Regions from separate parts of the Rahnella sp. BCC 1045 genome, predicted to be linked through region 2. Evidence: predicted binding sites of a transcription regulator. Region 2 holds the regulator's gene; the other holds the start of a gene.
The links. Region 2 encodes sigma-54, which starts transcription at its own class of promoters, with help from an activator protein. Its sites were predicted from a motif close to GTTGGCACANNTTTCGCTNT; they were not measured.
Positions count from the first base shown of each region.

Region 1: the regulator sigma-54 is predicted to act here: its motif matches at 6,718-6,737, upstream of J1782_RS05540 (gamma-glutamyltransferase family protein).

Region 1 is NZ_JAFMOZ010000106.1:4,342-20,329, forward strand. Features, by position in the region: gene uraD (2-oxo-4-hydroxy-4-carboxy-5-ureidoimidazoline decarboxylase) at 1-107, opposite strand, end outside; gene hpxK (allantoate amidohydrolase) at 104-1,378, opposite strand; gene J1782_RS05510 (alanine--glyoxylate aminotransferase family protein) at 1,378-2,616, opposite strand; gene J1782_RS05515 (amino acid ABC transporter ATP-binding protein) at 2,635-3,387, opposite strand; gene J1782_RS05520 (amino acid ABC transporter permease) at 3,387-4,037, opposite strand; gene J1782_RS05525 (amino acid ABC transporter permease) at 4,040-4,705, opposite strand; gene J1782_RS05530 (transporter substrate-binding domain-containing protein) at 4,730-5,521, opposite strand; gene J1782_RS05535 (MurR/RpiR family transcriptional regulator) at 5,780-6,619, opposite strand; gene J1782_RS05540 (gamma-glutamyltransferase family protein) at 6,811-8,397, shown strand; gene hpxX (oxalurate catabolism protein HpxX) at 8,413-8,607, shown strand; gene J1782_RS05550 (AtzE family amidohydrolase) at 8,604-10,007, shown strand; gene hpxZ (oxalurate catabolism protein HpxZ) at 10,059-10,442, shown strand; gene puuE (allantoinase PuuE) at 11,104-12,042, opposite strand; gene J1782_RS05565 (aspartate/glutamate racemase family protein) at 12,035-12,793, opposite strand; gene J1782_RS05570 (GntR family transcriptional regulator) at 12,793-13,527, opposite strand; gene J1782_RS05575 (NCS1 family nucleobase:cation symporter-1) at 13,704-15,206, shown strand; tRNA gene J1782_RS05580 (tRNA-Asp) at 15,287-15,363, opposite strand; gene dnaQ (DNA polymerase III subunit epsilon) at 15,503-15,988, opposite strand, start outside.
Region 2 is NZ_JAFMOZ010000145.1:148,653-164,640, reverse strand. Features, by position in the region: gene degQ (serine endoprotease DegQ) at 1-857, shown strand, start outside; gene degS (outer membrane-stress sensor serine endopeptidase DegS) at 945-2,012, shown strand; gene murA (UDP-N-acetylglucosamine 1-carboxyvinyltransferase) at 2,093-3,352, opposite strand; gene ibaG (BolA family iron metabolism protein IbaG) at 3,418-3,672, opposite strand; gene mlaB (lipid asymmetry maintenance protein MlaB) at 3,833-4,141, opposite strand; gene mlaC (phospholipid-binding protein MlaC) at 4,141-4,773, opposite strand; gene mlaD (outer membrane lipid asymmetry maintenance protein MlaD) at 4,815-5,381, opposite strand; gene mlaE (lipid asymmetry maintenance ABC transporter permease subunit MlaE) at 5,385-6,167, opposite strand; gene mlaF (phospholipid ABC transporter ATP-binding protein MlaF) at 6,178-6,981, opposite strand; gene J1782_RS25985 (calcium/sodium antiporter) at 7,289-8,266, shown strand; gene kdsD (arabinose-5-phosphate isomerase KdsD) at 8,286-9,272, shown strand; gene kdsC (3-deoxy-manno-octulosonate-8-phosphatase KdsC) at 9,289-9,855, shown strand; gene lptC (LPS export ABC transporter periplasmic protein LptC) at 9,852-10,421, shown strand; gene lptA (lipopolysaccharide ABC transporter substrate-binding protein LptA) at 10,399-10,956, shown strand; gene lptB (LPS export ABC transporter ATP-binding protein) at 10,963-11,688, shown strand; gene rpoN (RNA polymerase factor sigma-54) at 11,788-13,221, shown strand; gene hpf (ribosome hibernation promoting factor) at 13,245-13,532, shown strand; gene ptsN (PTS IIA-like nitrogen regulatory protein PtsN) at 13,642-14,112, shown strand; gene rapZ (RNase adapter RapZ) at 14,180-15,034, shown strand; gene npr (PTS phosphocarrier protein NPr) at 15,031-15,303, shown strand; gene J1782_RS25930 (transcription antiterminator) at 15,329-15,988, opposite strand, start outside.

The DNA of each region.
Region 1 (15,988 bases), on a different contig from region 2:
GGCCGCCCGTCGCTGACCGTTTTCGCCCAGGCAGGAATATTCACCAGCGGGCGTAACAGCGCCACGGCTTCAAATTCAGACAGCGCATTAAATTCCTCAGGCGTCACAGATGGCCTCCGTCGAAACTCAGCACCGTATTGATATACGCCTGCACCGCATACGCCACATCGCCGGTAGTAACAGATTCATCAGGATGATGGCTGATGCCGTCCTTGCAGCGCACAAACAACATGCCGACCGGCCAGCATCCGGCGATAGCAATCGCGTCATGCCCGGCGCCGCTTGGCAGCGACATCACCTGCCCCTGTAAATGCAAAACGCTCTGGCTCAGGCGGTGCTGCAAACTTTCGTCGCACTCTGTCGCGCTGATGCCGTAAAACTGTTCGGCGGCAAACGTCAGCCCGCGCCGTGTGGCGATATCCCGGCCTTTCGTCAGCAGCGTTTCCAGCAGCGCAGAGAGATCATCATCGCGCGGACCGCGCACATCCAAAGACAGTTTCACCTGCCCCGGAATGACGTTCACCGCGCCCGGCAGGCATTCCAGTGTGCCTACTGTCGCCACCAGATTGCGGCCTGTGGCCGTGGTGATGTTTTCAATCGCCAGCGTCCATTCCGCGGCGGCGGTCAGGGCGTCCTGACGTTGCCCCATCGGCACAGTTCCGGCATGACCGGCGTGACCGGTAAATTCGCAATTAAGACGTCGCGCACCGTTAATCGCCGTCACCACACCCAGCGGTACATTTGCCGATTGCAGGCACGGCCCCTGCTCAATGTGCAATTCCAGATACGCGCAGAAATCGCTGACCGCACGCTGTGACGCGCCGATTTTCAGCGGGTCCAGCCCGGCATTCTGCATGGCCTGCGCCACCGAAATACCCTGCGCGTCCTCACGTTCCAGCCAGTCAGCGGGCCATGTGCCGGTCAGCCCGCGACTGCCCAGCAGCGTGATGCCAAAGCGCGTGCCTTCTTCGTCGCAGAAGCCGACAACTTCCACCGCCATCGGCAAACGGATGGCGTTCTGATGCAAATGTGCCACAACTTCCAGCGCCGTCAGCACGCCGAGCGGACCGTCATATTTTCCCGCGTTACGCACGCTGTCGAGATGCGAACCGAGCAGGATGGCGGGCTCCGACGGATCACGCCCTTCATAACGTCCGCAAATATTACCCACGCTGTCCTGCCAGACGCGCATACCGGCCGCTTCCATCCACTCGCCCACCAGACGGTTGGCCTGTAAATGTTCGGCGGAAAGATAGACGCGGGTCAGCTGTCCCGGTGTTTCGCTGATGGCGGCGAGTGCGTCGCAGCGCGCCATCACCCGCTCAGCAGCCAGTTTGGCGCTTTCGGAAACCGCAGCCAGCGTAAAGGCTTCTGCCATTACTGACCTCCTGCGTAATGATCCCAGGCAGCCTGCGCCCCTGCGCCGTATTTCGACGCAAATCCCAGACGATGAAGCACCGCTTCCAGCGCCACCAGCGTTTGCAACACACAGTCTTTACGCGCGTTATAACCCATGGTGCCGATACGCCAGATTTTCCCGGCCAGCGGACCAAATGACGTGCCGATTTCAATGCTGAAATCGTTAAGCATCATCTGGCGCACCTGTTCGCCGTGGATGCCCTGCGGAATAACCACGCCGAGCACGTTGTTCATGCGGTTGTTAAGGTCACCGAACACTTCCAGCCCCATCCCCTGAATCCCCGCCAGCAGCGCGCCGCCGTGCAGTTTGTGGCGGGCGATGCCGTTATCAAGCCCTTCTTCCAGAATGATGCGCGCGCACTCGCGGGCGGCAAACAGCATGCTGGTGGCTTCGGTATGGTGATTCAGACGCTCCGGGCCCCAGTAATCCATGATCATGCCCAGATCGAAATAGTTGGAGTAGATCATCTCTTCATCGCCGTCGGCGTGATCGGCGGTGCGGATCCCTTCTTCGACACATTTACGGCGGCGGATTTGTTCTTCAAAGCGCGGACTGATGGTGACCGGCGAGCTGCCGGACGGGCCGCCGAGGCATTTCTGCAAACCGGCAGACACCGCGTCTAACCCCCACGCGTCGGTTTCCAGCGGGTTACCGCCAAACGACGCCGTCGCATCGGAGTAGAACAGTACGCCGTGACGGCGGCAGATTTCACCCAGTTGTTCCAGCGGCTGGAGCATGGTGGTGGACGTGTCGCCCTGCACGGTCAGCAGCCAGCGCGGTTTTACTGATTTAATCGCATCTTCGATTTGCTGCGGGTCAAACACTTCACCCCACGGCGCTTCAATCGTATGCACTTCGGCGCGGCACCGGCGGGCGATTTCACACAGCAGATGTCCGAAACGGCCAAACACCGGCACCAGCACTTTGTCGCCCGGACGAATACCGGAAAGCAGCACGGCTTCGATACCGGCGCGTGAAGTGCCGTCGATCAGTAAGGTCCACGGGTTTTCGGTTTTATACAGCGCGCGGTACAGCGCCATCACTTCGTTCATGTAGCCGGTCATCACCGGGTCATATTGCCCGACCAGCTGGCTCGCCATCGCCCGCAGCACGCGCGGATCGGCGTTGATTGGCCCCGGCCCCATCAGCAGACGGGTTGGCGGGTTGATTTGTCCGGGAGAGATGAAATCTGACATAGTTAATCCTTTACAATGTTAGCTTGCAGCAGCCTCATTCAGGCCGCGTACGGATGCGATAAACTGTCTTAACTCGGGAGTTTGCGGATTAGCAAACAGCGCGCGGCTTTCGCCCTGTTCCCACACGGTGCCCTGATGCATAAACACCACGCGGTCGCCCACTTCACGGGCAAAATTCATTTCATGCGTCACCAGCACCAGCGTCATGCCTTCTTTCGCCAGTTGCTCGAGCACTTTCAATACTTCGCCGACTAATTCCGGATCCAGTGCCGAGGTAATTTCATCACACAGCAGCACTTTCGGGTTCATCGCCAGCGCGCGTGCAATGGCCACACGTTGCTGCTGGCCGCCGGAAAGATTCGACGGGTAATAATCCATGCGATCTGCCAGTCCGACTTTCGCCAGCATCTGCGCGGCCAGTTCCCGGCATTCGGCGGCGGACTTTTTCAGCACGCGGCGCGGCGCCAGCATGACGTTTTCCAGCGCAGTCATATGCGGGAACAGATTAAAGCTCTGGAACACCATGCCGACGGAACGGCTGATATCGCGCGCCTGAGAATCGCGGTCGGTGATGGTCATTCCGCCCAGTTTGATACTGCCTTCCTGATAGCCTTCCAGCCCGTTCATGCAGCGCAACAGCGTGCTTTTCCCTGAACCGCTGCGGCCGATAATCGAAATCACTTCGCCGCTGTCGATATCCAGATCCACGCCTTTCAGCACGTGGTTCTGACCGTAAAACTTCTGAACCTGATTGATGGTGATCAGTGGCATTACTGTTTCTCTCCACGCAATGATTTTTCTAAATGCTGGCTGTAACGCGACAGCGGATAGCACATCAGGAAGTAGCCCAGCGCCACTAATCCGAACACTTTGAACGGCTCATACGTCACGTTGTTGAGCATGGTTCCGGCTTTGGTCAGCTCGACAAAACCGATAATTGAGGCCAGCGCGGTGCCTTTCACCACCTGCACGGAAAACCCGACGGTTGGCGCGATGGCAATCCGCAGCGCCTGCGGGGTGATAACACGCCATAACGTTTGGCCGAAATTCAGACCCAGACAGCGCGACGCTTCCCACTGGCCCTTCGGTAACGCGGCAATACTGCCACTCCAGATATCCACCAGATAGGCGCTGGTGTAGAGCGTGAGCGCCAGCGCGGCAGCCGTCCACGGACTGACGTTGATACCAAACAGGCCAAGCCCGAAAAACGCCAGGAACAGCTGCATCAGCAGCGGGGTACCCTGAAATAATTCGGAATAAAGACGCACAAAACGCGTCGGCCAGCGGCGTTTAGTCAGGCGCAGCAACAGCAGCGGCAAGGTCACCAGCGTACCGCCAATAAATGCGGTCAGCGACAGCAGCAAGGTCCAGCGGGCCGCCAGCAGGAGATTGCGCACAATGTCCCAGTCGGTGAAAGTCATCATCAGTTTTCACTCCCAAAGACCCGGCGTCCGGCCAGCAGCAACAGCTGACGCATCGCAACCGATAACAACAAATAAAATAACGTGGTGACCAGATACACTTCAAAACTGAGGAAAGTGCGCGACTGAATTAAGTTCGCCGCAAACGTCAATTCTTCATAGGACACCTGCGATACCACGGAAGATCCGAGCATCACGATAATGCACTGGCTGACCAGCGACGGATAAATACGTTTCAGCGACGGTGGCAGCACGATGCGCAGGAATGTCTGGCTGCGGGTTAATCCCAGCACGCGTCCGGCTTCCCACTGGCCTTTCGGCGTCACCTGAATACCGGCGCGGATAATTTCGGTGCTGTAAGCCCCGAGGTTAATCAGCATCGCCAGCAACGCCGCTTCACCGGCGGTCATCTTCAGGCCGATGGCAGGCAGGCCAAAGACGATGAAAAATAACTGCACAACAAACGGCGTATTACGGATGGCTTCGACATACATGCCCCAGACGGTCCGCAGAATTTTATGGTTGCCGCAGCGGATGGCTGCGCCGCAAATTCCTATTGCGACACCGCCAACCGTCGCCAGTACCGTCAGCTCAATGGTGGTCCATAATCCGGCCAGCAGTTCCGGCATGTAAGGCCACAGCGCGCTAAAGTTAAGCTGATAGGTCATGAAAGATCTCCGTCAAAGCCCTGATCACGCGCCGATGGAAGCCGGCAGCGGTGCCTTCATCCATTTTTCAGACAGCGTGTTCAGCGTCTTATCTTTAATGCCTTCGGCGATCAGTTCATTCACTTTGTCTTTCAGCGCCGGTTCATCTTTACGCAGACCGACGTAACACGGCGAGTCTTTCAGCATCACTTTCGAAACCGGGGCTTTGGCCGGGTTCATGCGGGCTACGGCCGCCACCACCAGATTACCGGTGGCGATGTATTCCACCTGACCTGAAAGGTAGGCCGACAGCGTAGTGTTGTTGTCTTCGTAACGCTGTATTTTGGCGTCTTTTGGTGCCACATCGGTCAGCGCCAGATCTTCCACCGCCCCGCGGGTCACGCCGATGGTTTTACCGGACAGTTCTTTCAGATCCGCCAGTTTGTCCCCCTGCGCGCCAAACACGCCGAGGAAAAACGGTGCGTAAGCGTTGCTGAAGTCGATCACTTTTTCGCGCTCAGCATTTTTGCCGAGGCTGGAAATGACCAGATCGACTTTATCCGTTTGCAGATAAGGCACGCGGTTGGCGCTGGTGACCGGAACAAGTTGCAACTTAAGTTTCATCTTATCGGCCAGATACTGCGCCATGTCGATGTCATAACCTTCCGGCTGCAAATCCTTGCTCACCGAACCAAACGGCGGGAAATCCTGCGGTACGGCCACGCGCAGCACGCCGCGCTTCTGAATATCCTGCAACTGATCGGCCATCACGCCGGATGCCTGAAGCACCAGCATTGCCGCACCTGCCCAAGCCAACAGCCGTTTATTCATGTTCATAGATTATCTCCGGTGAAAAGTTTTTGGAACGATAGATTCTTATATTTAAAACTTTGCAACGAATGTGCCAAAAGCAACGCCGCAGAAAAAATGTGCGCAAAGTCACGGTATGACAAGGGATTATAAAAATGCTGGCGGGATCAGAAGTGGTTTTTTTGCCCTGAATCAGGGCAAAAAATGGGAGTCTATGAAAACACATACGCACTAAAATTGTGCGAAAGCACCAGAAAAGCGCTCAGTTTGTTCTGTAAACGGGAATCAGCGCTGCTCCAGCTCATCCAGCGCGTTATACATATCGCTTATCTGATGAATACGCTGACGGCCTGACGCGAGCATATCGTGCAACAACGCATTGCTGAGTAAATTCGCCAGACTCATGGCAGAAGAGTAGCTGTCAAACGCCGAAACGCTGTCGAGCGGCGCGGCCAGATGCCAGGTGGCGAGCGGGGTCAGCGTCTGCGCCTGAGGCTCGCAAATCAGCAGCACCGGTACGCCAGCTGACTGTAACTGCGTCAGTATTTCCTTCGCCATGCGCGGCCTGCGGCGGAAGGCCACGAAAATCACCACGTCCTGCGCGGTGAGATCCACCAGTTCTTCCGCCAGCGTCTGCCCCGGTTGCGGCATCATCATTACACCTGCCCGCACCTGAATCAGTTGCTGGCGCAGATGCAATGCCACCGGATAACTGTTGCGAAAGCCCAGCAGGCGCACCTGTCGCGCCTGACTCAGCGCTGAAATCAGCGCACCAAACTGAGCGCTATCAATCTGGTTAATCCACTGCGTAAGATTCGCCATTTCCTGCTTATAGTGCCGTGATAACAAGGTGTTACCTTGCACCGCGTCACGGCTGTCAGTCAGCGGCATTCCGCTCTGGCGCAGGGTGCGCATTTCATCGCGCATATCACGATAGCTCGGGTAACCGAGACGTTTGAACAGGCGGCTGACCGTGGCTTTCGACACGCCGCTGAGCCGCGCCAGCTCTGCGCTGTTGTAACTCATCAGGTCGTCGATGCTGGCAAAAATAAAGTCGGCCACCCGCTGTTCCTGCGGTGTCAGTTCTGCGTAATGGTCACGCAGACGCTCATCAATCTGTTTCATCTCTGGCCCTTTTGTAACCAATGTTTCATCGGAACATACCATGCACTATGCTTGCCAGTGCAATAGAAATTAGCGTGAAAAACGCAAGACTCTGCCGATGTGGAACACCTCTTGCTTAATTCTATCCCTACGCGCCCACAACCCTGCAAGCGCGGGCAGCATAAAAAAAGCGTCTCAAAAAAGGACATCGCATGATTAACAGTAACAGCGCGCCGCTGGGCATGGCGGTCACACCTCATCATCTGGCAAGCCAGAGTGCGCTTGCGGTACTGAGGGAAGGCGGTAATGCCATCGAGGCGATGGTGGCCGCAGCCGCAACAATTGCGGTGGTCTATCCGCACATGAACGGACTGGGCGGCGACGGTTTCTGGCTGATTGTGCCGCCGCAGGGCAATCCGGTGGCGATAGACGCCAGCGGTGCCGCCGGCTCGCTGGCCTCTCTCGATTTCTACACCGGGGAATCGCATATTCCGCACCGTGGGCCGAAAGCGGCACTGACGGTCGCAGGCACGGTCGGCGGCTGGCAGGAAGCGCTGAATGTGTCGGCTGAATTTGGTGGCGATCAAAAACCCCTTTCACGCCTGCTGCGCGATGCCATCCGTTACGCCGCTGATGGCATTCCGGTAACGGCTTCTCAGGAAGCTGCCACCCGTGCCAAGCAACATGAGCTGAAAGACTTCCCCGCGTTTGCCGACGTTTTTATGCCGAACGGCGAAGTGCCGCGCGCCGGTAACCGCTTCACCCAGCCGCAGCTGGCACAGACGTTATCCATGCTGTGCGAAGACGGGCTGAACAGTTTCTATCGCGGTGAACTGGCCGACAATATGGCCGCCGACATGGAAAGGCTCGGCATGCCGGTCACCCGTGCCGATCTGGCCGCTTACAAGCCCCGGCGCTGCGTGCCGCTGCGTCTCAAACACAGCAAAGGCGAAATATACAACCTGACACCGCCGACGCAGGGGTTAGTTTCACTCGCGATCCTCGGTCTGACTGACCGTCTGCCGCTCGAAACCATGGATGAAAGCGCGACGATACACAGCATTGTCGAAGCCACCAAGCTGGCGTTCGGCCTGCGCGACCGCTATATCACCGATCCGCGCATGATGACGCAGGACGCGCAAAGCCTGCTGGATCCGCAGTATCTCGACGCCCTCGCCACCCGCATCAAACCGCACAGCGCCGCCGGCTGGGGCAAAGGTAAAGGTCCGGGCGATACCGTCTGGATGGGCGTGATGGACAGCAGCGGGCTGGCGGTATCGTTTATTCAGAGCATCTATCATGAGTTCGGCAGTGGCGTCGTTCTGCCCCAGAGTGGCGTGCTGTGGCAAAACCGTGGCGCCTCATTCAGCCTCGATGCCAGCCATTTACTGGCACTGGCGCCGGGTAAACAACCGTTTCATACCCTTAACCCTGCCGCCGCACGTTTATACGACGGGCGCACCATGGTTTACGGTTCGATGGGCGGCGACGGTCAGCCGCAAACGCAGGCTGCGGTGTTTATCCGCCATGTGGTGCAGGGACAATCCTTGCAGCAGGCGATCAGCGGGCCGCGCTGGCTGCTGGGTCGTACATGGGGGGAAAGCTCGGACTCCCTGAAACTGGAAGGCCGTTTCGCCTATCCGACGCAGGCCGGACTGAGACAGCGCGGTCACGATGTCGAACTGTTGCCGGATTTCAGTGAAGCCGTCGGCCATGCCGGAGCCATTGTCCGCCACACCAACGGCATGTTTGAAGGCGCTTCCGACCCGCGCAGCAACGGCAGCGCGGCCGGTTTTTAAACTGAGGAACTGATCATGAAAAATACTCCTGCGGCCACAGACTGGGCCGCTTACATCCGCCAGATGGAGTCCGTACTGGCGCTGGAACTCGACGATGTACGCCGTCAGGAACTGCTGGTGCAGTTCAGCCGTATCGCGCAAATGGCGCAACCGCTGATGGATTTACCGCTCGATTCGCGACTGGAAATCGCCGGGGTGTACAGAGCATGAAATCGTTTGATAATTTCACGATTAATCAGCTTCATCAGGCCATTACGCAGGGTGAAATCTCAGCCACAGAAATTGCCAGCGCCACGCTGGACGCCGTTGAACAGGCCAATCCGGTCATCAACGCGTATACGCATATCACCCGCGAACGCATGCTGAGTGAGGCCGCTAAAGTGGATAAAACCCGCGCCAGCGGAACCGCACTGGCACCGCTGGCAGGCATTCCTTATGCGGTGAAAAACCTGCTGGACGTCGCCGGTGAAGTCACGCTGGCGGGCGCGAGCCTCAACAGCAGCAACGCCGCCGCACGTCATGATGCCTGGACCGTTTCACGCCTCGCCGCACAGGGCGCAATACTTTCCGGCATGCTGAACATGGATGCTTACGCCTACGGTTTCACCACCGAAAACAGCCATTATGGTGCCACCCGTAACCCGCGTGATCTGGCACGCGTCGCCGGAGGATCGTCCGGCGGTTCTGCCGCTGCCGTCGCTGCCGGTCTGGTGCATTTCACACTCGGCAGCGACACCAACGGATCCATTCGCGTGCCTGCATCATTGAGCGGTATTCTCGGCCTGAAACCGACCTTCGGACGGATCTCCCGCCGCGGCAGCCAGCAGTTTGTCGCCAGTCTTGATCACATCGGTCCGATGGCGAGGTGCAGCGAGGATCTGTCGCAGGTCTATGACGCGATTCAGGGCACAGACTCTCAAGATCACTTCCAGGCAGATAAACCCGTGACTGCCACTTTTTCTCAGCTCGGACGCGGCCAGCAGGGTTTGCGCACTGCGGTGCTGGGCGGCTATTTTGCTACCTGGTGCGACGACCACGCTAAAGCTGCCGTGCGCCAGATTGCTCAGGCTCTTGAAGCGCAGGAAGAAGTTGAAATGCCGCAGGCCGAACTGGCGCGTTCAGCGGCATTTATCATCAGTGCTTCTGAAGGCGGCAATCAGTATTTGCCAAAACTGCGCAGTATCCCGCAACAGTTTGAACCGTTATCGCGCGAGCGTTTACTGGCCGGCGCGATGATCCCGGCGGCATGGTACGTGCAGGCACAGCGTTTTCGTCAGCATTTTCAGGAACAAATCTTGCCCCTGTTTGATCACTGGGACATTCTGATTGCCCCTGCCACGCCATGCCCGGCAACGCTGATTGGTCAGGACACCATCAGAATTAACGGTCAGGATCTGCCGACACGTGCCAATATGGGTATGCTGACGCAGCCAATTTCGTTCCTCGGTTTACCGGTAGTGACGGTGCCGGTCACGACATCGACCGGCCTGCCAATAGGATTACAACTGATTGCGCCGCCGTGGCGCGAAGACCTGTGTCTGCGTGCAGCACGGGCGCTCGAACTTCAGGGCATAGTGAAAGTCAGCAGTTCTCCGGTGATGCCCGCGTAACAACCTGCATCCCGTTTTCCAGGGTGAAGCAAAAGAGTAAGAGACGAAATCATGAAAACTGAACATATCGACCGCCCGGCGATCCTTGCCGAAATGAATGCGGCCTTTTATCGCTATGAACAGGCGCTGATCACCAACGATACCGCCGTCCTCGACGAACTGTTCTGGCACGACCCGCGCACCGTGCGCTTTGGCGCGGGAGAAAATCTTTACGGCATCGAAGCCATCCGGGCATTTCGCTCAGCGCGATCGGCGCAAGGGTTAGACAGGGAACTGGTCAATACGACCATCACCACATTTGGTGATGACATGGCCGTCGCCAGCACGGAGTTTCGCCGTGAAGGCACGGACAAAATCGGGCGTCAGCAGCAGACATGGGTGAAAATGGCGAGCGGATGGAAGATTGTGGCCGCCCATGTGAGTCTGATGGTTTGACCGAACCATTGGGCGGTTCAGCTTTGGAAATTTTCTCCTCCCCTGCGAAGGGGAAACTGACCGGTGACAATTTCGGTTTCTCAATAATAGCGATCACTTTTCGCGCTGCGCCGAAACCGCCCAAAAGGGGCCAGGACGGGCCCCTCTTGGATCTCCCCCGTCTTTTAACTGCGCGCTCAGCGGGTACGACGGCCATGTTCCGGTAGATCAGTGAGTGGCGCAAAATATTGCCGCTTCGCGGTTCCTTCTCTCGGTCTTCGAGCCTCTGGTCTCGAAGCCGCTCCGTTCAGCAAAATTTTTAATCGCGCCAATTAACTCTTTAAAAACAGAGCGACTTAAACTCCAACTTGAATTTGAATTTGAATTTGAATTTGAATTTGAATTTGAATTTGAATTTAAGATCGTGCGGGCGATTCAGAAATCTTGCTGAATGAGAGGTTGCAGACCTGAGGCTGCAATCCCGAAATGAAGGCACCGCGCAGCGGCAAGATTTCCAGCCTGTCACAGAGGTAACTGAAACATGGCCAGCGAGCGAAGCGCGCAGTGAAAAAGCGCGGGAGTCCAGAGGGCGCGCGCTTACGCGTCCTCTGGGCCAGTTTGGGCGGCGAGCCCAAGGTTTTGAATTTGATTTTAAATTTGAATTTGAATTTGAATTTCGAGATTAAACACCGAAATGTTTAACCCAATGGTCGGCAATGTCCTGCCGCTTACACACCCATACCTTCTCGTGTGACCCGATGTAATCGAGAAACCGCTGTAAAGCGCGAAATCTCCCGGGGCGACCGAGGATCCGGCAATGCATCCCGACCGACATCATTTTGGGTGACGTTTCGCCTTCTTCGTACAACACGTCAAACGTATCTTTGAGATAGGTAAAGAACTGCTCGCCGGTATTGAAACCCTGCGGGGAGGCAAACCGCATGTCGTTGGTTTCCAGCGTGTACGGGATCACCAGATGCTGTTTCGTTTCGCCATTTTCCAGTTTTACCGGCGTCCAGAACGGCAGATCATCGCCGTAGTAATCGCTGTCGTACTGGAATCCGCCTGATTCGGCGACCAGCTGACGGGTGTTCGGGCTGTCGCGGCCGGTGTACCAGCCGGATGGCGCTTTGCCGAACAGGTCGCGAAGTACGGTGATGGCTTTTTGCATGTGCTCCGCCTCTTCGGCTTTGCTCATGTTCTGATAATGGATCCAGCGCCAGCCGTGGCTCACGACGTCGTAATCCGCGGCTTTGATGGCGCTGACGATTTCCGGGTTACGCGCGAGCGCCATCGCGACACCGAAAACGGTCAGCGGCAGGCCGCGCTTCTGGAATTCATTGTGGATCCGCCAGAAACCGGCGCGTGAGCCGTATTCATACAGTGAATCCATCGACATATGACGGTCGGGAAAACTGGCTGCGCCGATAATATCCGAGAGAAATTGTTCCGAACCGGCGTCGCCGTGCAGGACGTTATTTTCCGCGCCCTCCTCATAGTTGAGGACGAACTGCACCGCAATCCGGGCATTACCCGGCCAGTTTGCGTGTGGCGGACGACCGGCATAGCCAATCAGGTCGCGCGGATAATTTTCAGTAAAACCGTTATCGAATTCAGGCATGGTTATCTCTCAGATTCAGTCCGGCAAAGCGGCCAGACAAGGGTTTTTCCAGCGGATAATCCAGATCACCGTGCTTACTGGTGGTCAGGCGAAGTGCGGCCAGCGACTCGACCATTTTGACCGCCGCACTGACGCCGTCGATCACCGGAATATTCAGCTCCAGCGTCAGTTCCTGCGCCAGATCGGCCATACCGCCGCAGCCCAGTACAATCGCCCCGCTGCCATCCGATTTTTTCGCGGCGATGCATTGTTCACGCACTTTCTGCTGAGCCAGCCCGCTGCCGTCTTCGAGCGAAAGCACAGGAAGATCGATCGCATGCAGCGCCGCGCAATGACGCTCGAAACCGTACTGATGCAGTAAATGGCGGGCAATAGTGAGGGTTCTTGGCAAAGTGGTGACGATGGAAAAACGCGTCGCCAGCATCGTGGCCAGATGCATGGCCGCTTCGGCAATGCCGATGACCGGCGCACGCGCCAGCTCACGCGCGGCCAGTAAGCCGGGATCGCCAAAACAGGCAATGATATGGCCGTCCACGCCGGCTTCGCGCCCGGCTTTCACCTGCTGCAAAACACCGAGCGTGGCAATCGCCTCATCAAAATGCCCTTCAATCGACGGCGCGCCTTCCTGCGGACAAACCGCCACAATTTGTGTATCCACGGCGGCAACAGAGCGCGCGGTTTGCGCCATGACTTCTGTCATCGCCAGACTGGTGTTCGGGTTGATCAGTTGTATACAAAGCGGTTTTGTCATCACTCTGGCTCCTTTCCGGCGACCAGAAGATGAGAGGAAAAGATATTCGCGAAATCAGGTACCTGCCCTTTATTTTGCTCAAAACGCAGGCTGGAAACGATGCTGTCGAAGTGATGCGACATGCTTTGCGTCAGCCCGGCAACGTCCCGCTTTTTCATCAGTTCCAGTAAATCATCGTGATCATGACACCGGCAGCCCTGTTGCCACGGCGCGCCCCAGGCGGCAATCGCCAGTGAAGAACGCAGCGTGAGCTGAGAAACCGATTCGGTCAGCACTTTGTTGCCGGAAATCGCCTGAAGCTGGACGTGGAAAGCAGCAGAAAGCCGGATTGCGGCCGGGCCATTACGTTCGTCGTGGGCGCGCTTTTCTTCCTGTACGAGTTTTTTCAGCGCCACCAGATGCGTGGACTGGCAATGCGCGATCACCAGCGGCAGGTTGGCGCATTCAAGAATTTTTCGGGTGGTGAAAACGTCGCGGGATTCCTCTGCGTCCGGCGTGGTGACATGCGCACCACGCTTGGGCAATAGCGTGACCAGTTGCACTGCGGCAAGGCGCTGCAACACGCGCCGGATGCCCGTCCGGCTGACAGAAAAAACTTCAGCCAGCGCTTCTTCCGGCAATTTACTGCCCGGCAAAAGCTGGTGTTCAACAATCGATTTCACCAGCGCGTTGTAAATGTGGTCGTCCTTATCCTCGGTAAAATAGGCCGTATTCAGCCCGCTCCAACTGGTCATTGCCGTTACTCCGTATACCGTTCGATAGATTAATCGTATACATGAAAATTATTTTTTGTATACAAAAATGAAATATGGCCTGATTCGTGCAGTGCTCCTGTGACTGCTTTTCACCTTTGGGCAGCCGGTCACCGGCTTCCGACTTTTACATGTTGTTAATGACAGGAGCACGATTTATGCCAAATCAGGAAATCACCTCCGCCACGGCGTCATCCGAACAAGGCGCCGGGATCATCAAACCTTATTACAGCCCGCGGCTGTGTAATGATGATTTAGCTCCCACTCGTGACCAAAACTGGAGCTGGTACAACATTTTTTCTTTCTGGATGTCCGACGTACACAGTATGGGCGGCTATGTGGTCGCAGCGAGTTTCTTCACGCTCGGGCTGACCAGCTGGCAGGTGCTGCTGTGTTTATTGTGCGGGATTTGTATCGTGCAGATTTGTGCCAACCTGGTGGCGAAGCCGAGCCAGCAGGCTGGCGTGCCATACGCGGTGATTTGCCGTCAGGCATTTGGCGTGTTCGGGGCGAATATTCCGGCAGTGATCCGCGGGCTGATCGCGTTTGCGTGGTATGGCATTCAGACCTATCTGGCGGCCAGCGCGTTAATGCTGGTGCTGCTGAAATTCTTCCCGTCCCTGACGCCGCTGACCGTGCCGCACTGGCTGGGCTTATCTGCGCTGGGATGGATTTGCTTCGGCATTATGTGGGTATTGCAGGCGATGGTGTTCTGGCACGGCATGAGCGCAATTAAGCGCTTTATCGACGTGGCGGGCCCGGCGGTGTACGTCGTGATGCTGATGCTGGCCGGATGGATTTTGTATAAAACCGGGCTGAGCAATATCTCTTTCACACTGTCGACAAAAACGCTGACGGTCGGCCAGCAGGGCTGGGAAATGCTGACCGCCACGGCGCTGGTCGTCTCGTATTTCTCCGGCCCGCTGCTCAACTTCGGTGACTTTTCACGTTACGGCAAAAGCATGAGCGAAATCCGTCGCGGTAACCGCTGGGGCCTGCCGTTTAACTTCCTGCTGTTCTCGATTGTGACCGTGGTGATTGTTTCCGGTACACAATCCCTGTTTGGCCAGATGATTACTGACCCGATTGAAACGGTCAGCCGCGTGGGTAACAGCGTAGCCGTGGCACTCGGGCTACTGACCATGATCATCGCGACGATTGGTATCAATATTGTGGCGAACTTCGTATCACCGGCGTTCGATTTCTCTAACTGTTCGCCGCAGAAAATCAGTTTCCGTACCGGTGGGATGATTGCCGCCGTCGGCTCTGTTTTACTGACACCGTGGAACCTGTTCCAGTCACCGGAGCTGATCCACTACACGCTCGATGTTCTCGGGGCATTCATCGGGCCGCTGTTTGGCATTCTGCTGGCGGATTATTACCTGATCAAACGCGGTCATATGGATGTCGATGCGCTTTTTAACGCCTCCCCTTCCGGCCGTTACTGGTACCGCAACGGGTTCAACCCGAAAGCCATCGGCGCGCTGGTGCCTGCGGTGCTGATTGGTCTGGTCATCAGCTTTACGCCGAGCCTGCATCAGGTGGCGAATTTCAGCTGGTTCATCGGAGCATTTCTGGCGGGCGGTTTTTATCGCTATATCGCCCGTCATGACCGCGCGACAGGTAACGCAATGGGCTATATGAAAACAGAAGTGGAATAAATCGTTGTAACAGGGAAAAAAGCCAGGAAGGCTGAAACGACGAAGCCCTGAGTGATTTCTCACTCAGGGCTTCTGAATAGTGGCGGAACGGACGGGGCTCGAACCCGCGACCCCCTGCGTGACAGGCAGGTATTCTAACCAACTGAACTACCGCTCCGCGTTTTGTTCTGGTTAAGAACGAGGCGGATATTAAGGAATACCCGCCATTACGTCAATGCTTTTCCTGATATTTTCTACCGACTGCACAGTTTTTCCACACACCGGATATTTTCAATACAAATTGCAGAAAATACGCATCACGAACGCCATAAACAGCTGCCGCCCTTTTTCACCACTAAATCTAACCGTTCTTCATGCCACGCCAGCTCCTGCTCTGAAGCCGTAATGACTTTCAACCCGGACACCGGACGCGCCACGCGCTGGATCCCCAACCCGTCTGCCCCGGTATTCTGCTCACCTTCGTGAGTGAATTTGATACTGGTCTGCCCGCCGGTCATCATCAGATAAACTTCTGAAAGAATTTCGGAGTCGAGCAATGCGCCGTGCAGCGTTCGTTTGCTGTTGTCGATCAGGTAGCGATCGCTCAGCGCATCGAGGTTGTTACGCTTGCCGGGAAACAGCTTTCGCGCCATCGCCAGACTGTCGGTGATTTTGCAGAAGGTTTCGGTTTTCGGCAGATTACGGCCAAGCATGCCGAACTCGTAATCCATAAAGCCGATGTCGAACGTTGCGTTATGAATGACTAATTCTGCACCGCGAATGTATTCGATAAAATCGTCGGC
Region 2 (15,988 bases):
CCGTGGGTAACCCGTTTGGCCTCGGCCAGACCGTCACATCCGGCATTGTTTCGGCGCTGGGTCGCAGCGGCCTGAATCTTGAAGGGCTGGAAAACTTTATCCAGACAGATGCTTCGATTAACCGCGGTAACTCCGGCGGCGCATTGCTTGACCTGAAAGGTGAACTGATTGGTATCAACACCGCCATTATTTCCTCGCAGGGCGGCAGCGTCGGTATCGGTTTTGCCATTCCGGTTAACATGGCCAAAAATCTTAGTCATCAGTTGATCGAATTCGGCGAAGTGAGGCGCGGTCTGCTGGGGATTCGTGGCAGCGAAATGACACCAGAACTGGCTCAGGCATTTAAGCTGGACAGCCAGCGCGGGGCTTTCGTCAACGAAGTTCTGCCTGATTCGGCTGCGGCGAAAGCGGGCATTAAATCCGGTGACGTTCTGGTGACGCTGCAAGGCAAAACCCTGAGCAGTTTCGCTGAATTGCGGGCGAAAGTCGGGACCGCGGGGCCAGGCGTCACTATGCAAATCGGTTTATTGCGCGACGGCAAACCAATGACCGTCAGCGTCACGCTGGATAAAAGCCCGGCGGTGGAAGTCAGCATTGAGAAACTCAATCCGGCACTTCAGGGCGTCACGTTGAGTGACCCGGCCGATAAGAACACCAAAGGCGTTCATGTCGATGACGTGAAAAAAGGCACGCCAGCGGATCAGATCGGCCTTGAGAAAGACGATGTCATTATCGGCGTAAACCGTGAGCCTCTCGAGAATCTGGCGGCATTCCGCAAAATCCTCGAAAGCAAACCCGACCTGATCGCGCTGAGTATTTTGCGTAAAGGTCAAAATATCTATTTATTCATGCCGTAATGCGTTGAAAATCGGATGCAGATGCTGCTGCGTCCGATTAACTCATGCTATCCTTCAGTCACTTTTCCTCTCGCACCCCATATATCCATGTTTGTTAAGCTATTGAGATCTGCTGTTATCGGCCTGATTGTCGCTGGCATTTTGCTGGCGGCGGTCCCTATGTTGCGTAAAAACATCTCAGAACCGATATTTAACCGTAATTTCAATCAGGACAGCGAACAGCCTGTCAGCTTTAACGGCGGTGTCCGTCATGCAGCGCCTGCGGTTGTGAATGTTTATAACCGTAATATGGGCAACAGTTCGCAAAACGAGCTGGCGATCCGCACGCTGGGTTCCGGCGTGATCATGAATGACAACGGTTATATCCTCACCAACAAACATGTGGTGAATAATGCCGACCAGATTATTGTTGCCCTGCAGGATGGCCGCGTTTTTGAAGCCCTGCTGGTGGGTTCAGACAGCCTGACCGATCTGGCCGTTCTCAAAATCAACGCCGGCAACTTGCCGGTAATTCCGATTAACCCGCGCAGAACGCCGCACGTTGGCGATGTGGTCATGGCAATCGGGAACCCTTACAACCTCGGCCAGACCGTGACGCAGGGCATTATCAGTGCCACCGGCCGTATTGGCCTCAGCCCTTCCGGCCGTCAGAATTTCCTGCAAACCGATGCTTCGATCAACCAGGGCAACTCCGGCGGTGCGCTGGTCAACTCACTGGGCGAGCTGATGGGGATCAATACCCTGTCCTTTGACCAGAGCAACGATGGCGCGACCCCGGAAGGCATTGGCTTTGCCATCCCGACTGCACTGGCGACCAAGGTGATGGGCAAACTCATCCGCGATGGTCGCGTCATTCGCGGGTATATTGGCATCAGCGGGCGTGAAGTTTCGCCACTGCACGGGCCGAACAACGGGCTGGATCATATTCAGGGAATTGTGGTTAACGAAGTAACCGCTAACGGCCCGGCGGCGAATGCGGGAATGCAGGTCAGCGATGTAATTGTTAACGTGAATAATAAGCCTGCGATTTCCGCCATCGAAACCATGGACCAGGTAGCCGAAGTCCGCCCTGGTACGGTGATTCCGGTTGAGATTATGCGTAACGGGCAGAAGCTTACGTTGCAGGTTACCGTGCAGGAATATCCTGAACACTGATTGCCGTAACTTCTGAACAAATAAAGAAAAAGCCGGAAAGGTTTCCCCTTCCGGCTTTTTGAATGCGCGCGGCGTAAAGTTTACTCGCCTTTGAAACGCTCAATTTTAGCGCCGAGTTGACGCAGTTTATCTTCGATGCGCTCGTAGCCACGATCGATGTGATAAATACGGTCAACGACAGTCACGCCTTCTGCGATGCAACCGGCCAGAACCAGGCTGGCAGACGCGCGTAAATCCGTCGCCATTACCTGCGCGCCAGACAGTTTCTCAACGCCGTGGCAAATCAGGGTGCTGCCTTCGATTTCAGCATGAGCGCCCATACGGATAAGCTCAGGGATGTGCATGAAGCGGTTTTCGAAGATAGTTTCGGTAATCACACCGGTACCTTCCGCCACCAGATTCAGCAGGCTGAATTGTGCCTGCATATCAGTCGGGAAGCCCGGATGCGGCGCAGTGCGGAAGTTGACTGCTTTAGCGCGTTTGCCATGCATGTCGAGACTGATCCAGTCTTCGCCCACTTCGATATCGGCACCGGCTTCACGCAGTTTTGCGAGTACAGCATCCAGCGTGTCAGGACGGGCTTCACGGCAGGTAATTTTGCCACCGGAAATAGCCGCTGCAACCAGGAAAGTCCCGGTTTCGATACGGTCAGGAACAACACGGTAAACACCGCCACCCAGACGTGCGACGCCTTCGATGGTGATCTTATCGGTACCCGCACCGGTGATTTTTGCACCGAGCGTGTTAAGGAAATTAGCGGTATCGACAATCTCCGGCTCACGCGCGGCGTTTTCGATAATGGTCGTGCCTTCCGCCAAGGTCGCTGCGCTCATGATGGTCACGGTGGCGCCCACGCTGACTTTGTCCATCACGATATGCGCGCCTTTCAGACGGCCATCAACGGATGCTTTTACATAACCTTCTTCCAGCACAATAGTCGCACCGAGCTGTTCCAGGCCGGTAATGTGCAGGTCAACAGGGCGCGCGCCGATCGCACAGCCGCCCGGCAGGGAAACTTCACCACGACCAAAACGCGCCACCAAAGGACCGAGAGCCCAGATGGAGGCACGCATGGTTTTCACCAGATCATACGGCGCACAAAACTCATTGACCGCGCTGGCATCCACGAACACAGAACCGTTGCGTTCGATTTTGGTGCCTAACTGGTTCAGTAATTTGATAGTGGTATCGATGTCTTTCAGGTGAGGAACGTTCTGGAGTTCAACAGGTTCCTCAGCAAGCAGTGCGGCAAACAAAATAGGAAGTGCGGCATTTTTTGCACCAGAGATAGTAACTTCGCCACTCAGACGAGTCCCACCCTGTACACGAAATTTATCCATTATGACTGCTCTCTTAAATTTCAACTCTGATTAAATACGAGGAAGCTGCCGGCGCTCCGGCAGTCTTATAAACCGCTCAGTTTACGGTCACGCGCCCATTCTTCCGGGGTATAAGCCTTAATAGACAGCGCATGAATTCGATTGTCGGCGATGTATTCCATCAGCGGGGCGTAAACGGTCTGCTGTTTTTTCACGCGGCTCATGCCATCAAACATCGCACCAACGACAATGGCCTGAAAATGACTGCCATCGCCAGTAATGTGGGCTTCATCCAGTGCCAACGCGTTCATCAGCACTTCTTTAATTTCACTCGTTTCCATAGGGATCTATTCTTCTGAAGAATCATAACAGCCAGATATCTTATAGGGATCGGACCAAATCTTAAACCACGAAAAAGCCCCTGAGGAAGAGTTTCGCACAGGGGCTTTGTGGACATTAAGGCAACGATTTACATCACACCGCCTAACCTCCCGTAACTGTTCACTTATTTGCCAGTGAGTCAGTCGGGATAATGTCCTGAAGATTATATAACGCAATCAGCGTATGCAGCCGGTCGGTAATGCCTGCGATGGTCAGCGCACTCCCCTGCTGGCTGGCTTCTTCGCGCAGATGCACTAACAGCGCCAGGCCCGAAGAATCCACGCGTTCAAGCCCGGACACGTCCAGAGTGGTCACGCCGGACATCAGTTTTTTACGCGCATCCCAAAAAGCCACCAGCGTTTCGCGATCCAACTCACCCTGCAAGGTCAGTCGCGGCGGCTGCGATTCCCAGCGCAGAGCTTCACTCATTATTGCTTATCCAGTGTGATCGGCTGAGCAGCGGCTTGTTTCAGACGGGCAGTCAGGCCATCGATGCCTTTCTGACGCAGGATGTCCGCCCACTCGTTCTGCTTGGTCGAAATCATGCTCACGCCTTCTGCAATCATGTCATATGCCTGCCATTCACCGGTGCGGCTGTTTTTACGCCACTGGAAATCCAGACGTACTGGCGGACGGCCATTGGGATCGGTGATGGTGACGCGGATAGCGATGATATCTTTGTCCGCATAAGACTGTTCAGGCTGCACGGTGTAGCTCTGGCCGTTGTACATCGCCAGTGCCTGACCATAGGCCTGCTGCAAATATTCAGAGAACGCCGCAAAGTATGCGTCACGTTGTGCAGGCGTTGCCTGTTGGTAATAGCGGCCTAATACCAGCGCACCGGCATATTTAATCTGCACGTACGGCAGCAGTTCATCACGAACGATCTGGCGCAGGTAGTTAGGATCCTGCTTGATTTTAGGCTGTTCGGTTTTCAGGCGGGTGAAGGTTTTATTCGCCGCTTCATTCATCACGCTGTAAGGATTGGTTTTATCCACAGCGGCATTGGCCAGCGGAGCCATAACCACCAGCAGTGCAGCGATCACTAAACGTTTAAACATACTTATTTTCCTCTTTTATGGAGAATCCGTGATAGCAAATCTTAATGGGCAGCCGGCTGTGGCGCCGTATTAGCGTCAGGTGCAGGTGCGGCATTCCCTTCAGTTGCTGCCGGAGCAGCCGCTGCATCAGGGTCAGCCTTGCCGTCGCCGCTTTTATAAAGGAACTGGCCAATCAGGTCTTCGAGAACCAGTGCGGATTTCGTGTCCTGAATGACGCCACCGTTTTTAAGGATAGTCGTTCCCATCTCCGGGTCTTCAAATCCAATGTTCAGCGCCAGGAATTGTTCACCCAGTAAACCCGAGGTACGGATAGCCAGCGTACTGGTGCTTGGGATCTGGTTGTATTTCTGGTCGATATCCATTTCCACTCGCGGAGAATAATTTTTATCCAGCGTAATGCTGCTGACGCGACCGATCACCACACCGCCAACTTTCACCGGCGAGCCGCTTTTCAGGCCACCGATATTGTCGAAGTCCGCAGAAATACGATAAGTCGGATCCGAACCGATAGAACGGATGTCAGCCACTTTCAGGCACAAAAAGACCACCGCAATCAACGCGATGATTAAAAATGCGCCAACCCAAATCTCACTCTTTTTCGTTTGCATGGTTTAATTTCCAAACATCAGTGCTGTCAGCACAAAATCCAATCCCAGCACCGCCAGTGACGAATGCACCACAGTACGTGTCGTTGCCCGGCTGATCCCTTCGGATGTCGGGATCGCATCATAGCCATTGAACAACGCAATCCAGGTCACGGTGATAGCGAAAACAAGGCTTTTAATCAGGCAGTTAAGCAAATCTGTCCGCCAGTCTACGGCAGTTTGCATCGCAGACCAGAAGAAACCGCTGTCGATCCCCTTCCAGTCCACGCCAACCAGTGAACCGCCCCAAATCCCGACGGCAACGAAAATTGCCGTCAGCAGGGGCATGGAAATCAGACCGGCCCAGAAGCGCGGTGCCACAACGCGGCGCAGCGGATCAATCGCCATCATTTCCAGACTGGAGATTTGCTCAGTGGCTTTCATCAGACCCAGTTCAGCGGTTAACGCAGAACCCGCACGCCCGGCAAACAGCAGCGCGGTCACGACCGGACCAAGCTCACGCAATAACGACAACGCCACCATCATGCCCAGACTGGCTTCGGCGCTGTACGTGGTCAAAATAAGATATCCCTGCAACCCCAGAACCATGCCGATGAACAACCCGGAAACCAGAATGATTAACAGAGAAAGCACGCCAACGCTGTAGAGTTGCTTTATCAGCAGCGGCCATTGCTTGGCAAATTGCGGCTTACCGACTAATGCCCGGAAGAGCATTAAACCGGCACGGCCAAAGGACGCACAGGTGTTTATCCCGCTGCGCCCGACTGAGGCTAATGCCTTAATTAACATGGGTACTCCATCATCCGAGCAGCTCGGTTTTGTAATCACCGGCAGGGAAACGGAAAGGCACCGGTCCGTCGGCAATACCATCAAGGAACTGACGAACCCGCGGATCAGGATTATTTTGCAGCTCCTCGGGCGTTCCTTCAGCAATAACATGTTGTGCTGCAACAATATACGCGTAATCCGCAATGCTCAGCACTTCAGGTACGTCATGGGAAACCACAATACAGGTCACGCCCAGCGCATGGTTCAGCTCGTCGATCAGTTTGACCAGCACGCCCATCGTGATCGGATCCTGCCCCACGAAAGGCTCATCAAACATGATGAGTTCAGGGTCAAGCGCAATGGCACGCGCCAGCGCGACACGACGCGCCATGCCGCCGGATAATTCCGCAGGCATCAGTTCACCGGCACCACGCAGCCCGACGGCTTCGAGCTTCATGGTCACGGTACTGCGCAGCAGTTCTTCCGGTAATTTACTGTGCTCACGTAACGGGAACGCGACATTTTCGAACACATTGAGATCGGTAAACAATGCACCGGACTGAAACAGCATGCTCATTTTTTTGCGTGATTCGTAAAGCTTTCGGCGTGACAGCGCAGGAATGTTGTCTCCGTCGAACCAGATTTCACCTTTATCCGGCGTAAGCTGGCCGCCGATAAGACGCAGGAGCGTCGTTTTACCGATCCCCGAAGGCCCCATAATGGCGGTGACTTTGCCTTTCGGCACGGTCATGTTTATCTCTTCGAAAATGGGACGATCGCCGCGCACGAAACTCATGCCTTTGATCTCAACCAGATTCGATTCGCTTTGACTCATTCAGTTTATCCCTTCGGAATACTTTCGCTAAGAATACGTCTGACCCTCACGGGGTGTCGTATAACTTTGGTATTTTTACAAAAACTTACCCCGCTTTCGTTACCAAAGTTGCCATCGATTTACTTTTCCGTCACAGACGGTCAAAATCAACGAATTACCATTTTAAATTAAAAGCCTTCATCGTCTAACATACAGGAACCTGCTGGCCGCGTTTTCAGACAAAATGTCGCCTTAGCTCATGTTGACGAAGGAATCGCCTGCCTTTCAAGGCGACGAACCTCGCATTATACCCAATAAAGGATGTTTCATGCTTCTCGCTATCGTACTGATGATTGTCGGCCTGTTACTGCTTGTTTACGCCGCCGATCGTCTGGTGTACGGAGCCGCTGTGCTGGCACGCTCGCTGGGCATGCCGCCACTGGTGATTGGCATGACCGTCGTCGGCGTGGGCATATCACTGCCTGAGCTGGTGGTTTCCACCACCGCCGCCATCAACGATCAAATGGATTTGGCCGTTGGAAACGCAATTGGTTCGAATATCATTAATATTCTTCTGATTTTGGGCGGTGCCGCCCTGATTCATCCACTTTCCGTTCGTTCTGATATATTACGCCGCGAACTCCCTCTATTGTTACTGGTCACAGCGCTGTGCGGTTTTCTGCTCAGTGACGGGGAACTCAGCCGGCTCGATGGCGTTTTACTGCTGGCCAGTGCCGCCGCATTTATGATGCTGGTGATTAAAATCGCCCGGGCGGCTGAAAAAGAAGGGCTGGACACGCTGACGTACGAGCAAATGTCTGAACTTCCGCAAGACAGCAGCAACACTGTGGCATTTCTGTGGCTGGCATTGGGCTTTATTATCATGCCACTGGCGTCAGGCATGATTGTCGACAACAGTACAGTGATTGCACGATATTTAGGCGTGAGCGAACTGGTGATTGGTCTGACGGTCATCGCTATCGGCACCAGCCTGCCGGAACTGGCAACGTTTATCGCCGGTGCGATTAAAGGTGAAGATGATATCGCGCTGGGCAATATCATCGGCGCCAATATTTTTAACACCTGCCTGGTGCTGGGATTACCCGCACTGGTGGCACCGGGTTCGTTCAACCCGGATGCGTTTCACCGCGACTACTGGGTGATGCTGGCGGTCAGCGTGGTGCTTTCCGGTTTGTGCCTGATGCGCAAACACCGGATCGGGCATCTGGCCGGAGCATTATTGCTGTGCGGATTTATCGCCTATATGGCGGTGCTGTTCCTGTTACCGGACAGCATCGCCTTCTGAACTCTGTCAGGAATTGACTATGGCTAACTTTACCTTCGCCTCCGACTTTGATTTCCAGGCCGTCGGGCGTGATGTGCTGAAAACAGAACGTGAAGGACTTGAGCAGTTAGATCAATACATTAACGGTGATTTTACCCGTGCGTGCGAAAAAATCTTCGGTTGCACCGGAAAAGTCGTCGTGATGGGTATGGGCAAATCGGGTCATATTGGCCGCAAGATGGCCGCCACATTTGCCAGTACTGGGACTCCGGCATTTTTTGTCCACCCGGGTGAAGCCAGTCACGGCGATCTGGGCATGGTATCAAAGCAGGACATCGTTATCCTGATTTCCAATTCCGGCGAAGCGCATGAAATTCTGGGGCTGATCCCGGTGCTGAAACGGCTGAGCATTACGCTTATCTGCATGACGTCCAATCCGGACAGCACGATGGGCAAAGCCGCCGATGTGCATCTTTGCGTCCGTGTGCCGAAAGAAGCCTGCCCGCTGGGTCTGGCACCGACCAGCAGCACCACGGCGGTATTGGTTATGGGCGATGCGCTGGCAGTGGCCCTGCTTGAAGCCCGCGGATTCACCCCTGAAGATTTCGCCCTTTCTCACCCCGGCGGAGCACTGGGTCGCAAGCTCTTGTTGCGCGTCAGCGATATCATGCACACCGGCGATGAAATCCCGCACGTCAGCCGTGATGCGTCTTTGCGCGATGCCCTTCTGGAAATCACTCGCAAAAATCTGGGCATGACGGTCATCTGCAACGATTTGATGAAAATCGAAGGGATCTTTACCGATGGTGATTTACGCCGCATCTTTGATATGGGCGTGAACATTAATAATGCGGCGATTGCCGAGGTGATGACGACCGGCGGGATCCGTGTTCGCCCTTCGCTTCTGGCGGTTGACGCACTGAATCTGATGCAGGAAAAACACATTACCTGCGTAATGGTTGCTGATGGTGACCAGTTGTTAGGTGTGTTACATATGCACGATATGCTGCGCGCTGGCGTAGTCTAATTGAGGAATAGCCCGAATGAGTAATAGCGCAGCCCTGGTGGAGACCTGCTACGGTCCGGTCAGCGCCCACGTGCTGGAACGCGCCAAAGCCGTTCGCCTGCTGATTTGCGATGTGGACGGCGTCATGTCCGACGGCCTGATCTACATGGGAAATCAGGGCGAAGAGCTAAAAAGTTTTAACGTTCGCGACGGTTACGGTATCCGTTGCCTGCTGACATCTGACATTGAGGTCGCGATTATTACAGGCCGCAATGCAAAATTACTGGAAGATCGCGCTAAAACCCTCGGTATCCGCCACTTGTATCAGGGGCAATCGGATAAGCTTTTGGCCTTCCGCGAACTGTTAGATACACTGTCCCTGCGGGCCGAAGAAGTGGCTTATATCGGGGATGATCTGATTGACTGGCCGGTCATGGCCGAAGTCGGTCTTTCCGTGGCGGTTCAGGATGCACATCCGATCCTGTTGCCGAAGGCCGATTACGTTACCCGCATCGCTGGCGGGCGTGGCGCCGTACGCGAATTGTGTGATTTGATTCTGCTGGCGCAGGGTAAGCTGGAGGACGCCAAAGGGCTGTCGATATGAGTAAAACAAAACTTTGGATTATCCTTGTTCTGACGGCCATCGTTCTGGTTCTGGTGGGCTGGTCATTGTCTGATAGCAGCGATGACGCACCGCAGGCCGTTAACGATCAGGATCCCACTTACCAGACATCCCACACGGTCACGATGGTCTATGACCCAACGGGTAGCCTGACCTATAAACTGGTTTCGGACCAGGTAAAATACTACGCCGCCGATCAGGTGACATGGTTTACCAACCCGGTCGCGACCATGTTTGACAAGAATAAAACACCAACCTGGGTGCTGCGTTCTGATAAAGCCAAGTTGACTCAGGATAAGATGCTTTATCTTTACGGGCATGTGCAGGCTGATAGCCTGACGCCTGAGACATCACAGCTTCAAAGAATCAAAACGGATAATGCCCGGGTTAACCTGACGACACAGGACGTTGCCTCAGACGATGAAGTAACGCTTTATGGCACAGGTTTTACATCTAACGGCATGAAAATGCGCGGTAATCTGCGTGATAAGACAGCACAGCTGATCGAAAAGGTAACGACCTCTTATGAAATTCAAAGCAAAAAATAAAATCCGTGATCTCCTGATCGTCAGCTCGTTGTTAGCCGTGAGCATTCCGGCCTTCGCCTTAAAAGATGACACAACGAAACCGATCACCATTGATTCCGCCAATCAGGCGCTGGATGTGAACACCAACACGGCCACCTTCACCGGTAACGTCGTAGTCAATCAGGGCACTATTCAGGTGAAAGCCGATAAAGTTGTCGTGATCCGTCCTCAGGGCGTATCCGGCAAAGAAGTGGTGGAAGGTTACGGCAATCCGGTGACGTTTTACCAGATGCAGGACAACGGCAAGCCGGTAAAAGGCCATGCGCAGAAAGTCCGCTATGAAGTGGAAAACGATCTCGTGACCCTGACCGGTAACGCATACCTCGAACAGCTCGACAGCAACGTGAAAGGCGACCGTATTACCTATCTGGTGCAGAAACAGCAAATGGAAGCCTTCAGTGATAAAGGCAACCGCGTGACGACCGTTCTGGTTCCTTCGCAGCTGCAACAAAAAACGCCTGCCGCGGGCGGCCAGCCGACCAAAAAGAGTAACTGATATTTTATGGCAAAATTAATCGCAGAGAATCTGGCAAAAGCCTACAAAGGCCGCAAGGTTGTAGAAGATGTCAGCCTGATGGTGAACTCCGGCGAAATCGTCGGATTGCTGGGGCCAAACGGTGCGGGTAAAACCACCACCTTCTACATGGTCGTCGGGATTGTGCAACGTGATGCGGGCCGTATCATCGTTGACGATGAAGACATCAGCCTTTTGCCATTGCATACCCGCGCCCGTCGCGGCATTGGCTATCTTCCGCAGGAAGCCTCCATCTTCCGTCGTCTCAGCGTGTTTGATAACCTGATGGCCGTACTGCAGATCCGCGATGATCTGAACAAAGAACAGCGTAACGATCGCGCTAATGAACTGATGGAAGAGTTCCATATTTCTCATTTGCGCGATAACCTCGGTCAGTCCTTGTCCGGTGGTGAACGTCGCCGTGTTGAGATTGCCCGCGCACTGGCAGCGAATCCCAAGTTTATCCTGCTGGATGAACCTTTCGCCGGCGTTGACCCGATTTCCGTCATCGACATCAAAAAAATCATTGAGCATTTGCGTGACAGCGGCCTCGGCGTACTGATCACTGACCACAACGTTCGCGAAACTCTCGACGTTTGTGAGCGTGCCTATATCGTCAGTCAGGGGAAATTGATCGCCCACGGCACGCCAGCCGACATTCTTGCTGATGAACAGGTTAAACGCGTTTATCTTGGTGAAGAATTCCGTCTGTGATCTGTGCCGCCGGAACCGTGCCCGTTTCGACGTAAAGTCTGACGGGAGGTCTCTGACAGAAGTTACTCAGTTTGTAATCAACGGAAATAAAACCAAGATATGAAGCAAGGTTTGCAACTCAGACTCAGCCAACAACTGGCAATGACTCCTCAGTTACAACAGGCCATCCGCCTGTTGCAACTGTCCACGCTTGAGCTCCAACAGGAGATCCAACTCGCGCTGGAGAGCAACCCTCTGCTGGAACAAACCGACCTTCATGATGAAATCGATTCGGTAGAAGCCACTGACAACGAAGCGTTAGATACCCGCGAAGCGCTCGAGCAGAAAGACATGCCCGAAGAGTTGCCGCTGGACGCCACCTGGGACGAGATTTATACCGCGGGCACACCTTCCGGCACCGGCAACGATTACAGCGACGACGAGCTGCCAATTTATCAGGGTGAAACCACGCAAACGCTTCAGGATTACCTGATGTGGCAGGTGGAGCTAACGCCGTTTTCCGACACCGATGCCGCGATTGCCACGTCCATTGTCGACGCGGTAGACGATACCGGTTATCTGACCGTTTCCCTTGACGACATCCTCGAAAGTATCGGTGACGACAACGTCAGCATGGACGAAGTGGAAGCCGTTTTAAAACGTGTGCAGCGTTTTGATCCGGTTGGTGTGGCGGCGCGTGACCTGCGTGATTGCCTGCTGATCCAGCTTTCACAGTACGCCACAGATACGCCTTTCATCGCCGAAGCGCGCCTGATTATCAGCGAACATCTGGATTTGCTGGCGAACCATGATTTCCGCGCACTTATGCGTTCAACCCGGCTAAAAGAAGATACACTGAAAGGAGCGATGCTTCTGATTCAGTCTCTTGATCCGCGTCCGGGACAATCGATCAACACCGGTGAATCCGAGTACGTGATCCCCGATGTGCTGGTGCGAAAAGTGTCAGGTGTCTGGACGGTAGAACTGAATTCCGACAGCATTCCGCGTCTTAAGATTAACCAGCAGTACGCCGCGATGGGCAATTCCGCGCGCAGCGACAGCGACGGGCAATTTATCCGCAGCAACCTGCAGGAAGCCAAGTGGTTAATCAAAAGCCTGGAAAGCCGTAATGACACGCTGTTGAAAGTCACGCGCTGTATCGTTGAGCAGCAGCAGGCGTTCTTTGAACTGGGTGAAGAATTTATGAAGCCTATGGTGCTGGCCGATATCGCCAGCGCCGTAGAAATGCACGAATCGACGATTTCACGCGTGACGACGCAGAAGTTTCTGCACAGCCCGCGTGGAATTTTCGAACTGAAGTATTTCTTTTCCAGCCATGTCAGTACAGACAGCGGCGGCGAGGCATCGTCAACCGCGATCCGGGCGCTGGTGAAGAAATTAATCGCAGCGGAGAATCCTGTAAAACCGCTCAGTGACAGTAAGTTAGCCACCCTCCTTTCCGATCAGGGAATTATGGTGGCACGACGAACCGTCGCCAAATACCGAGAGTCTTTGTCCATCCCGCCCTCAAACCAACGTAAACAGTTAGTTTGACCTCAACAGAGAAGGAAGACATTATGCAGCTCAACATTACCGGACATCACATTGAGATCACGGATCCCCTGAGAGAATTCATCACGTCGAAGCTGGCTAAGCTTGAACAGTATTTCGACCGGATAAATCAGGTGTATGTGGTGTTGAGCGTTGAAAAGGTGCAGAAAGTAGCGGAAGCCACTTTGCATGTGAACGGAGGCGAGTTGCATGCCACCTCGGAGCATCAGGATATGTACGCGGCAATTGACGGCCTGGTTGATAAACTGGCCCGTCAGCTGAACAAGCACAAAGACAAACTGAAACAGCACTGACATTCATGTAGCCAACCCTGTGCTACAAACCTTCGGGCATCGGCTTGTGACCTTCGGGAAACGAGCCGATATAGCTTTAAGGGTGAAACAGCGCCAAAGTGAAGATGACATGATTAACGATACTGCAATGCAATTAACGTCGGTGCTTAATGCCGAATGCACCAAAAGCGGCGTTCATTGCGCCAGCAAAAAACGCGCACTGGAAATCATCAGTGAGCTGGCGGCCAAACAGCTAAATTTATCACCGCAGGTGATTTTTGACGCCATTTTGACCCGTGAACGCATGGGCAGCACCGGGATCGGTGCAGGGATCGCCATTCCGCACGGAAAGCTGGAAGAAGACACTTTACGTGCCGTCGGGGTGTTCATTCAGCTTGAGCAGCCGATCGCTTTTGACGCTATCGATAATCAGCCTGTGGATTTGCTTTTTGCCTTGCTGGTTCCGGCAGATCAATGTAAAACCCATTTACATACCTTGTCTTTAGTCGCCAAAAAGCTGGCGGATAAAGGGGTGTGTCGTCGTCTGCGCGGAGCGCAAAGTGACGAAGAACTGTTCCAGATAATGACTGAAAACGAATAAATTACTGATTCCCGGTTGCGCGCCGGGAAAATGAATTCTGAACACTGAATGCCAGGGGAGTGACACCATGGTGCTGATGATTGTCAGCGGCCGTTCCGGTTCCGGGAAGTCGGTTGCCCTAAGGGCATTGGAAGACATGGGTTTTTACTGTGTGGATAACCTGCCGGTGGTGTTGTTGCCGCAGCTCGCCCAGACACTTGTTGAACGCAATACGTCTGCGGCCGTCAGCATTGACGTTCGCAACATGCCAGAAACACCGGAAGTTTATGAGCATGCGATGTCACAGCTGCCGGAAAGCTTCTCGCCACAGCTGCTGTTCCTCGACGCTGACCGTAATACCCTGATCCGCCGTTACAGCGACACCCGTCGTCTGCACCCGCTCTCCAGCAAAAACCTGTCCCTTGAAAGTGCAATCGATGAAGAAGCCGATTTGCTGGAGCCTTTGCGCTCTTCCGCGGATCTGATCATCGACACCTCCGAGATGTCCGTTCACGAACTGGCAGAAATGCTGCGTACGCGCCTGCTGGGCAAACGCGAACGTGAACTGACCATGGTCTTTGAATCCTTTGGTTTCAAACACGGTATTCCGATTGATGCGGATTACGTTTTCGACGTGCGTTTCCTGCCTAACCCGCACTGGGATCCGAAACTGCGTCCGATGACCGGCCTCGATAAACCGGTCGCTGCGTTCCTCGACCGTCATACCGAAGTACATAATTTTATCTATCAGACGCGCAGCTATCTTGAACAATGGCTGCCCGCGCTGGAAACCAACAACCGCAGTTATCTGACCGTCGCCATTGGCTGTACCGGCGGTAAGCACCGTTCGGTGTATATCGCAGAACAGCTGGCTGACTATTTCCGTTCCCGCGGGAAGAACGTCCAGTCCCGCCATCGCACGCTGGAAAAACGCAAATCATGACGGTTAAACAAACGGTAGAAATCAAAAACCGGTTAGGGATGCACGCCCGTCCGGCGATGAAGTTATTTGAACTGGTACAGAGTTTTGAGTCAGAAGTGATGCTGCGCAACGGCACAGGCATCGAGGCGGAAGCCAGCAGCGTGATCGCACTGCTGATGTTGGATTCCCCGAAAGGCCAGAAAATCGAAATCGAAGCCACCGGCCCCGATGAAGAACAGGCTCTCAGCGCCGTCGTAAATCTGATTAATTCTGGTTTTGACGAAGACTGAGGGTTAACGAACTGTTTAAGCCGTATTAAATGCGGCTTAAACAGTCGATAGCAATCGCCTTGAAGCTTTCAAAATTCTCACTGCTCAGCAAACGGCTCATCGAGCGTTCCCGCACAAACGTCACGAACAAATCGTAAATCGCCATTGCTTCCTCGTAATCCGCCTTGCTGATCGCCAGCAGGAAAATCACGTGCGCCGTTTCTCCTTCGCCCCAGGCAATGCCCTGCGGCGAAAGCAAAGTGATCACCACGGTTTTCTTCGCGAGCAATCCCAGCGAATGCGGCAGCGCAATGCCTTCGCCCAGCATGGTCGAGACAATCTCCTCGCGCTCCACCACCGAAGGATAAAACGCCTGATCGACAACCCCTTCTTCTTCAAGCTGCGAACAAACATGGCGAAAAAGCTCCGCCTGTGTCATCGGCTCATTGACGATCATGAAGTGTTTTTCGTCGAAGAATTTTTCCAGCATATACGGGCGCGTGCGGTCGACGAGTACCAGCTTGCCGAGCTGCTCCATCTGGTATTCGGTCGGGAACGGCGACAGCACCACCACCGGCTTATTCTTCTCGGTGATACGGGCGTTGGAGATAATAAAATCTTCGTCGATGTGCTCCAGCTGCTCGTAATCACGCAGCGAAACCACCTGCTTCATCACCAGTTGAGGATACTTACGGTTAATCTGCGC